2 regions of the Lysinibacillus parviboronicapiens genome follow, and region 2 is predicted to be linked to the other one. Evidence: a T-box and tRNA genes for the amino acid it is inferred to sense, from the RefSeq annotation. Region 2 holds a T-box; the other holds one or more tRNA genes.

Region 1 (4,257 bases), 2.1 Mb from region 2:
GTCGCCTCCTAAAAGGTAACGGAGGCGCCCAAAGGTTCCCTCAGAATGGTTGGAAATCATTCGTAGAGTGTAAAGGCACAAGGGAGCTTGACTGCGAGACCTACAAGTCGAGCAGGGTCGAAAGACGGGCTTAGTGATCCGGTGGTTCCGCATGGAAGGGCCATCGCTCAACGGATAAAAGCTACCCCGGGGATAACAGGCTTATCTCCCCCAAGAGTCCACATCGACGGGGAGGTTTGGCACCTCGATGTCGGCTCATCGCATCCTGGGGCTGTAGTCGGTCCCAAGGGTTGGGCTGTTCGCCCATTAAAGCGGTACGCGAGCTGGGTTCAGAACGTCGTGAGACAGTTCGGTCCCTATCCGTCGTGGGCGTAGGAAATTTGAGAGGAGCTGTCCTTAGTACGAGAGGACCGGGATGGACACACCGCTGGTGTACCAGTTGTCTTGCCAAAGGCATCGCTGGGTAGCTATGTGTGGACGGGATAAGTGCTGAAAGCATCTAAGCATGAAGCCCCCCTCAAGATGAGATTTCCCATTACGCAAGTAAGTAAGATCCCTCAAAGACGATGAGGTAGATAGGTTCGAGGTGGAAGTGTGGTGACACATGGAGCTGACGAATACTAATCGATCGAGGACTTAACCAAAATGTTTGAAACATTCAATGTACCGTTTATCCAGTTTTGAAAGAACAACATCTTTCTACATAGGGTTTCAAGATACAAGTAGTTCGAGAAAGCGATGGAAGCTGACAAAGAAATACGGCGTATATTGGAAGCCGACAATAGTCTAGTGATGATGGCAAAGAGGTCACACCCGTTCCCATACCGAACACGGAAGTTAAGCTCTTTAGCGCCGATGGTAGTTGGGGGCTTCCCCCTGTGAGAGTAGGACATCGCTAGGCATAATACCCAGGAGGATTAGCTCAGCTGGGAGAGCATCTGCCTTACAAGCAGAGGGTCGGCGGTTCGAGCCCGTCATCCTCCACCATATGCCGGTTTAGCTCAGCAGGTAGAGCAACTGACTTGTAATCAGTAGGTCGTGGGTTCGATTCCTATAGCCGGCACCATAGTTTTGAGCCATTAGCTCAGTTGGTAGAGCATCTGACTTTTAATCAGAGGGTCGAAGGTTCGAGTCCTTCATGGCTCACCATTTAAATTGCCAACAAAATATGCGGGTGTGGCGGAATTGGCAGACGCACTAGACTTAGGATCTAGCGCCGCAAGGCGTGGGGGTTCGACTCCCTTCACCCGCACCATTTTTTAGAATTTCATAATTGCCAGGATAAATAAATCTTATGCACATGCGGAAGTAGTTCAGTGGTAGAACACCACCTTGCCAAGGTGGGGGTCGCGAGTTCGAACCTCGTCTTCCGCTCCAACATGTGCCGGGGTGGCGGAACTGGCAGACGCACAGGACTTAAAATCCTGCGGTAGGTGACTACCGTGCCGGTTCGATTCCGGCCCTCGGCACCATTTTTATTCTAGTAAATAGCGCCCGTAGCTCAATTGGATAGAGCGTCTGACTACGGATCAGAAGGTTGTGGGTTCGACTCCTGCCGGGCGCGCCATATATATTTCGGAATGTAGCTCAGCTTGGTAGAGCACTTGGTTTGGGACCAAGGGGTCGTAGGTTCGAATCCTGTCATTCCGACCATTATTTTGGGGCCTTAGCTCAGCTGGGAGAGCGCCTGCCTTGCACGCAGGAGGTCAGCGGTTCGATCCCGCTAGGCTCCACCATAAAATTATAACCAGTTATAAAGATCCTGGCGGCGTAGCTCAGCTGGCTAGAGCATTCGGTTCATACCCGAAAGGTCGTGGGTTCGACTCCCTCTGCCGCCATCTTAAAGGACCTTTAGCTCAGTTGGTTAGAGCAGACGGCTCATAACCGTCCGGTCGCAGGTTCGAGTCCTGCAAGGTCCACCATTTATATATTGTTACGGAGGTATACCCAAGTCTGGCTGAAGGGATCGGTCTTGAAAACCGACAGGCGGGTAACACCGCGCGGGGGTTCGAATCCCTCTACCTCCTCCAGTTTTAAATTTTATAAATGGTGTTCTAAAAAACTCGGTATAATTAACATTCATATTGTCGCGGGGTGGAGCAGTGGTAGCTCGTCGGGCTCATAACCCGAAGGTCGTTGGTTCAAATCCGGCCCCCGCAACCAAATGGTCCCGTGGTGTAGCGGTTAACATGCCTGCCTGTCACGCAGGAGATCGCCGGTTCGATCCCGGTCGGGACCGCCATTTTTATAATAAGAGGTTCATGTAAGCAAAAAGATCGAAGAAGCAAACGAGTGCATGAAGGAGCGTACTTACAGTACGTGACTGAATAAACGAGAGTGGCTGATAAAGATATTTGCAGCTTAGCATGGAACGTATGGGTCAGTAGCTCAGTTGGTAGAGCATTAGATTGAAGCTCTAAGTGTCGGCGGTTCGATTCCGTCCTGACCCACCATACATGCGGGTGTAGTTTAATGGTAAAACCTCAGCCTTCCAAGCTGATGTCGTGAGTTCGATTCTCATCACCCGCTCCAAATGGGCCTATAGCTCAGCTGGTTAGAGCGCACGCCTGATAAGCGTGAGGTCGATGGTTCGAGTCCATTTAGGCCCACCATTATTCCGAAGTAGCTCAGTTGGTAGTAGCACCTGACTGTTAATCAGGTTGTCGCAGGTTCGAGTCCTGCCTTCGGAGCCATTTTTTTATTTACGGGGAAGTACTCAAGAGGCTGAAGAGGCGCCCCTGCTAAGGGTGTAGGTCGGGTAACCGGCGCGAGGGTTCAAATCCCTCCTTCTCCGCCATTGGCCCCTTGGTCAAGCGGTTAAGACACCGCCCTTTCACGGCGGTAACACGGGTTCGAATCCCGTAGGGGTCATACTAAAGCACAGTAGATGTAAAACATCTACTGTGCTTTTTTTATGAAGAAAAATATAAAAGAAGCTTCAAAGAATTATAGTATTGGAAAAAGTAGGAGAAGCTTGTCGAGGTAAAGTAACTGCAACTGGGCTCTATGCCGAAGTGCAAGTATTATTTATTGGTGGAAGTCAAGTGTTCCAAAATTACTTACAAAATATATTTATTAGATTCCAAACAGTGTTGTCCTTTTAGAAATAAAAAATCGTCTAACTAAAGATAGTAGACGATTTTTTTATTATCCTCGTGCTAGCATTCTTTCGAGTGAACTACGGGCTTCTTTTGCAATATGGGGGTCCACTTGAATGCGATTATGTGGCTTTCCCTGTTCAATACTTTCAAGTGACCACAGCAGATGTGGGAGATCAATTCGATTCATTGTAAGACAAGGACAAAAATTCTTATTCAACGAGATAATCTGTTTATCTGAATGGTGTAACATCATACGATTAACTAGATTCATTTCTGTGCCGATTGCCCATGCAGAACCGCTAGGGGCATTATTAATAGTATCAATAATGTATTTCGTTGAGCCTGCATCATCCGCTGCCGCAACAACTTCACGGCTACATTCCGGATGCACGATAATGCGCATATTTGGATGTGCCTGACGAACCATTTCTGTATGTTGCACGGTAAAGCCTTCGTGGACGGAACAATGTCCTTTCCATAAAATTACTTGAATGTTTTCTGACGACTGTTCTGTCTCAAGGGTATTGGTATGTGGATTCCAAACAGCCATATTTTCAAGAGGTACGCCCAAATCATAAGCGGTATTTCTACCTAAATGCTGATCGGGTAGAAATAAAATACGTTGCTTTTGACTAAATGCCCATTTTACCATTTCCTTTGCGTTGGAGGATGTTACACATGCGCCTCCATAATGTCCTGTAAATGCTTTTATTGCCGCAGTCGAATTGACATATGTTAACGGTATAATCGTATCACCGAAAAGTTGCTGTAAGATGGACCATGCTTGTTCTGTTTGATAAATGTCTGCCATGTCTGCCATTGAGCAGCCTGCTCGCATATCTGGCAAGTAGACATGCTGTTTCTCAGTGGTTAACATATCGGCTGTTTCAGCCATAAAATGTACCCCACAGAAAACGATATGCTTGGCTTCCTTATTTGCAGCAGATAATTGCGCGAGCTGTAAAGAATCTCCTGTAGCATCAGCAAATTGAATCACTTCGTCTTTTTGATAATGATGGCCAGGAATAAAAAGCTGACGACCCAGTTTCTTTTTAATAGCTAGAATGCGAGATTCCATGTCAGTTCTTGATAGTGTTCGATAATGCTCTGGGAGTAGGGTAGCTTGTTGTAATAAACTAGTTATTGACAAGTGGAT
Region 2 (4,257 bases):
CTCAAAGTCAGACACGATTGATAGTTGTGCAAAGTCAATATTTGCATCGTTCAATAATGCTGAAATATCTTCTTTTGCATATACTGTTACTTTTGCTTCTAGAGATTTACCAATTGTTTTGGCATTACGTGCTTCCTCTAATGCTTTTAAAATGTCATCGCGTACGTCGATTATTGCTTCCCATTTTGTGCGCAGACTTTCAAAGTTTTCTTGCTCCTCAACCTCTGGGAAATCAGTTAATTGAACAGATACTTCTTCTACCAAGCCTTGCTCGAATAAATAAGACCAAATCTCATCTGTTGTATGCGGAATAATTGGTGTCATAACTCTTACTAATGTCATTAATGTATCATAAATAACGGATTGCATTGCACGACGATCTTTATTGTCATGACCTTCAATGTATACTACGTCTTTCGCGATGTCTAAGTAGAAAGAAGATAACTCAACAGCGACAAAGTTATTGATTGCATGGTATACAGCTGCAAAATCATAACGGTCATAAGCCGCGCGCACTGTTTTTAAGATGTCTTGCAAGCGCATGTATACATATTGGTCCATTTCACGTAAATCTGTATATGCTACGCGGTCAGTCTGTGGATTGAAATCGGCAATATTCCCATGTAAGAAACGGAATGTATTACGGATTTTACGGTATACTTCTGAAACTTGCTTTAACATATCCATTGAAATACGTACATCGGCCGTGTAGTCAACAGATGCTACCCACAAACGTAAAATATCTGCACCATATTGATCCATCACTTTTTGTGGAATAATAACATTGCCAAGTGATTTACTCATTTTACGTCCTTCACCATCAAGCACAAAACCATGTGTTAGTAGCCCTTTATATGGTGCATAGCCATTAATTGCTACTGAAGTAATTAATGAAGAGTTAAACCAGCCACGATGTTGGTCAGAACCTTCTAAATAAAGATCAGCAGGATATTTCATTCCACGTTCTACTAGAACACCTTGGTGAGACGAACCTGAGTCAAACCATACGTCCATAATATCGTTTTCTTTTGTGAACTCACCATTCGGGCTTCCTGGGTGTGTGAACCCTTCTGGTAGTAACTCTTTTGCCGACTTTTGGAACCAAATATTTGAGCCATGCTCACGGAACAGTGCAGAAATGCGTGCGATTGTTTCTGGCGTTATAATTGGCTCACCATTTTCAGCATAGAAAATTGGAATTGGCACACCCCATGCACGTTGACGAGAAATAACCCAGTCCCCACGGTCGCGAATCATGTTATAAAGACGTGTTTCGCCCCAAGCTGGTGTAAATGTTGTTGATTTTACAGCTGCTAGTAACTCATCGCGGAATGCATCGATTGACGCAAACCATTGTGGTGTAGCACGATAAATAACTGGTTTTTTCGTACGCCAATCATGTGGATAAGAGTGCGTAAAGAAATCTAATTTTTCTAGTGCTCCGACTTCTGCTAATCGCTCAGTCACCATCTTGTTTGCATCATTATAGAAGACACCTTCAAAACCTGGCGCTTCATCTGTATAACAACCACGATTATCAACTGGGCTAAGAATTGGTAAATCATATAATTTACCAATATTATAGTCATCTTCCCCGTGTCCAGTAGCTGTATGAACACATCCAGTCCCAGCTTCAGCAGTTACATGCTCGCCCACCATGACAAGTGATTCTCGGTCATAGAATGGATGTTGTGCTACCAGGCGATCCAACGCTTCCCCTTTTACTTCCTGGACAACTTCATATGTTTCCCACTCAAGCTCTTTTGCAATTGTTTCCAATAATTCTTTCGCAATAATGAATTTTTTATCTGCAACTGCTACAACTACATAGATAAATTCTGGGTTTAACGAAATCCCTAAGTTTGCCGGAATTGTCCAAGGAGTTGTTGTCCAGATGATGAATTTTGCATCAGCTGGTACAATACCTTTTGCATCTTTAATCGCAAAGCTTACATAAATAGAGGCCGATTTTACATCCTTATATTCGATTTCTGCTTCTGCAAGTGCGGATTCAGAAGAAGGTGACCAATATACTGGTTTTAACCCTTTATAAATGTAGCCTTTTTCCGCCATCTGACCGAATACTTCAATTTGGCGAGCTTCAAATGCTGGCTTTAATGTAATATATGGGTTTTCCCAATCACCACGAACACCTAAACGACGGAATTGTGCACGTTGGTTGTCAATTTGTTCATAAGCATATTGCGCACATAATTCACGGAAATCTGCAACTGACATTTCTTTACGTTTAACACCTTTGTTTGTTAACGCTTGCTCAATTGGTAAACCATGTGTATCCCAGCCAGGAATATAGTTAACATGGTAGCCTGTCATAGAACGATGGCGTGTAATCATATCTTTTAACACTTTATTTAAAGCATGACCGATATGAATATCTCCATTTGCATAAGGAGGACCGTCATGCAACACATACTCTGGACGACCTTCTGTACGCTCCATCTGTAGTTTATTGATGTCCAATCCATTCCATTTATCTTGCATCTTCGGTTCATTTGCCGGTAAATTTCCGCGCATTGGGAAATCCGTTTTCGGCATTAATAAGGTTTCTTTATATTCAACCATGTGTAATTCCTCCTCTATTTTTTTGCAAACAAACAAAAAAGCCCCTCAATCCCTAAAAAGGGACGAGAAGCTTTGACTCGCGGTACCACCCTAGTTGCAGTACATAAAAGTACTGCCTCTTGAATGCACGTTAACGTCATGCGCCCCGAAATAACTTACTAATCGTTCAGTTATTTAGCTCAGGAGTGATGTTCTTTGTTAATTGATTGTTTGAGCTCCCACTATCCCCAAATCGCTTCACTACGCCTAACAAATACTGTCTCCATCTTTGCCTGTATGCATATCTGTTCAAAATAATTACTATTACAATAGTATATGAAAATCCATCATTGACGTCAAGTCTAACTGATTTATTTAGTAAATGATTACCAACTCTAAATTGCGGATAAATATCGCCAGTGTGGATTTGTCTAAACTTCGTCAGATTCCTGCGCTTCTTCAACAGACGATTGAATTTCTGTTAAATCAATATCATATTGTAACAAATGATCCCAATCATCTGCATTTAATAGATCAAGTTGTGCTTCCACAAGCATTTTAAATCGATTACGGAAAACCTTTGATTGTTTTTTCAGCTCATCAATTTCAATTGTCACTTTACGAGCTTTTGTTAAAGCCTCATTGATAATGCGATCGGCATTTTTCTCTGCTTCTTTGACAATTAGTTTTGCTTCTTTTTGTGAATTTCTTCGGACTTCATCAGCGGCCTCTTGAGCCACCACAATAGATTTTTGTAATGTTTCCTCTAACGAACTGAAATATCTTGCTTGTTCTAAAGACATTTCTAGCTGCTTGTCGACTTCCTTTTTTTCTCGCAATAAAATTTCATAATCTTTGATGATCTGATCTAAAAATTCATTTACTTCATCTTCTGCATAACCTCTAAAAGATTTTGTAAACTCCTTATTATGTATATCAATAGGTGATAATGGCATACAATCCTTCTCTCCTTTACATGTACATTCGTTCTTCCTATTATACAATTGTTCCAACAACTTAGCAGTATAAATTAATGAATTTTACTTGATTTTTAGCTTTTTTGGGCCAATCGACCGATTTGCAAGCGAATTTTATCTTTTTTTGTACGGCCTTCTGTCATAAGTATTTTCACACGACCACTTCCTCGTACTGACAATATATCGCCTTCTTGTAATTCGAAAGCAACTGACTCTCGTTCCGTCCAATTTACTCGTACTTTCTTTCCTGTTATAAGTGCCTGTGCCTTTTGGCGAGACACCTTTAATACACTAGCAATAATGACATCTATACGCATGGAAGAAACCGTATATGACTCTTCCACCCATTCATCCTCATTTTGAATGAGGGGTTCTATCTCTTTCATCGACTCGACATGTACTTTAACCTTACCAATGCCCGTTAAATGAAGACGGACATAATCTGCAACCTCATCGGCGACTACAAATTGTACTTGATGTTCATTCACGCGAATATCACCAAATTTAGCGCGATCTAGCCCTAATGACAATAGTGCACCGAGTACATCTGGATGACGTAATTGTATGAACTTAGCAGGATAATGAATGGTAAAAACCGTTAGTTGATAGTCCTCTAATTGCGGTTCAAAATAAGCTGGAAAGATAAGCATACGTTGACGTTCTGCCTCATGAAAAAGACCGGCACTCATGGTTTTTAGCGCATCGCCTTGACCAATAA

The links. A T-box is a leader RNA that pairs with one kind of tRNA and senses whether it is charged. The one in region 2 lies ahead of ileS (isoleucine--tRNA ligase), so its partner is inferred to be a tRNA-Ile.
Region 1: it has a tRNA-Ile gene. The T-box ahead of ileS (isoleucine--tRNA ligase) is inferred to sense a tRNA for this amino acid. The anticodon was not compared.

The regions. Positions count from the first base shown of each region.
Region 1 is NZ_CP073713.1:3,769,708-3,773,964, reverse strand. It holds rRNA gene C9J31_RS18350 (23S ribosomal RNA) at 1-644, shown strand, start outside; rRNA gene rrf (5S ribosomal RNA) at 786-901, shown strand; tRNA gene C9J31_RS18340 (tRNA-Val) at 912-987, shown strand; tRNA gene C9J31_RS18335 (tRNA-Thr) at 991-1,066, shown strand; tRNA gene C9J31_RS18330 (tRNA-Lys) at 1,074-1,149, shown strand; tRNA gene C9J31_RS18325 (tRNA-Leu) at 1,171-1,255, shown strand; tRNA gene C9J31_RS18320 (tRNA-Gly) at 1,303-1,377, shown strand; tRNA gene C9J31_RS18315 (tRNA-Leu) at 1,384-1,472, shown strand; tRNA gene C9J31_RS18310 (tRNA-Arg) at 1,491-1,567, shown strand; tRNA gene C9J31_RS18305 (tRNA-Pro) at 1,577-1,653, shown strand; tRNA gene C9J31_RS18300 (tRNA-Ala) at 1,661-1,736, shown strand; tRNA gene C9J31_RS18295 (tRNA-Met) at 1,765-1,838, shown strand; tRNA gene C9J31_RS18290 (tRNA-Ile) at 1,846-1,922, shown strand; tRNA gene C9J31_RS18285 (tRNA-Ser) at 1,938-2,030, shown strand; tRNA gene C9J31_RS18280 (tRNA-Met) at 2,089-2,163, shown strand; tRNA gene C9J31_RS18275 (tRNA-Asp) at 2,167-2,242, shown strand; tRNA gene C9J31_RS18270 (tRNA-Phe) at 2,378-2,453, shown strand; tRNA gene C9J31_RS18265 (tRNA-Gly) at 2,459-2,532, shown strand; tRNA gene C9J31_RS18260 (tRNA-Ile) at 2,536-2,612, shown strand; tRNA gene C9J31_RS18255 (tRNA-Asn) at 2,617-2,693, shown strand; tRNA gene C9J31_RS18250 (tRNA-Ser) at 2,707-2,797, shown strand; tRNA gene C9J31_RS18245 (tRNA-Glu) at 2,800-2,871, shown strand; gene C9J31_RS18240 (hypothetical protein) at 2,955-3,104, shown strand; gene nadA (quinolinate synthase NadA) at 3,148-4,251, opposite strand; gene nadC (carboxylating nicotinate-nucleotide diphosphorylase) at 4,238-4,257, opposite strand, start outside.
Region 2 is NZ_CP073713.1:1,089,399-1,093,655, reverse strand. It holds gene ileS (isoleucine--tRNA ligase) at 1-2,583, opposite strand, end outside; T-box leader at 2,639-2,861, opposite strand; gene C9J31_RS05120 (DivIVA domain-containing protein) at 2,994-3,518, opposite strand; gene C9J31_RS05115 (YlmH family RNA-binding protein) at 3,614-4,257, opposite strand, start outside.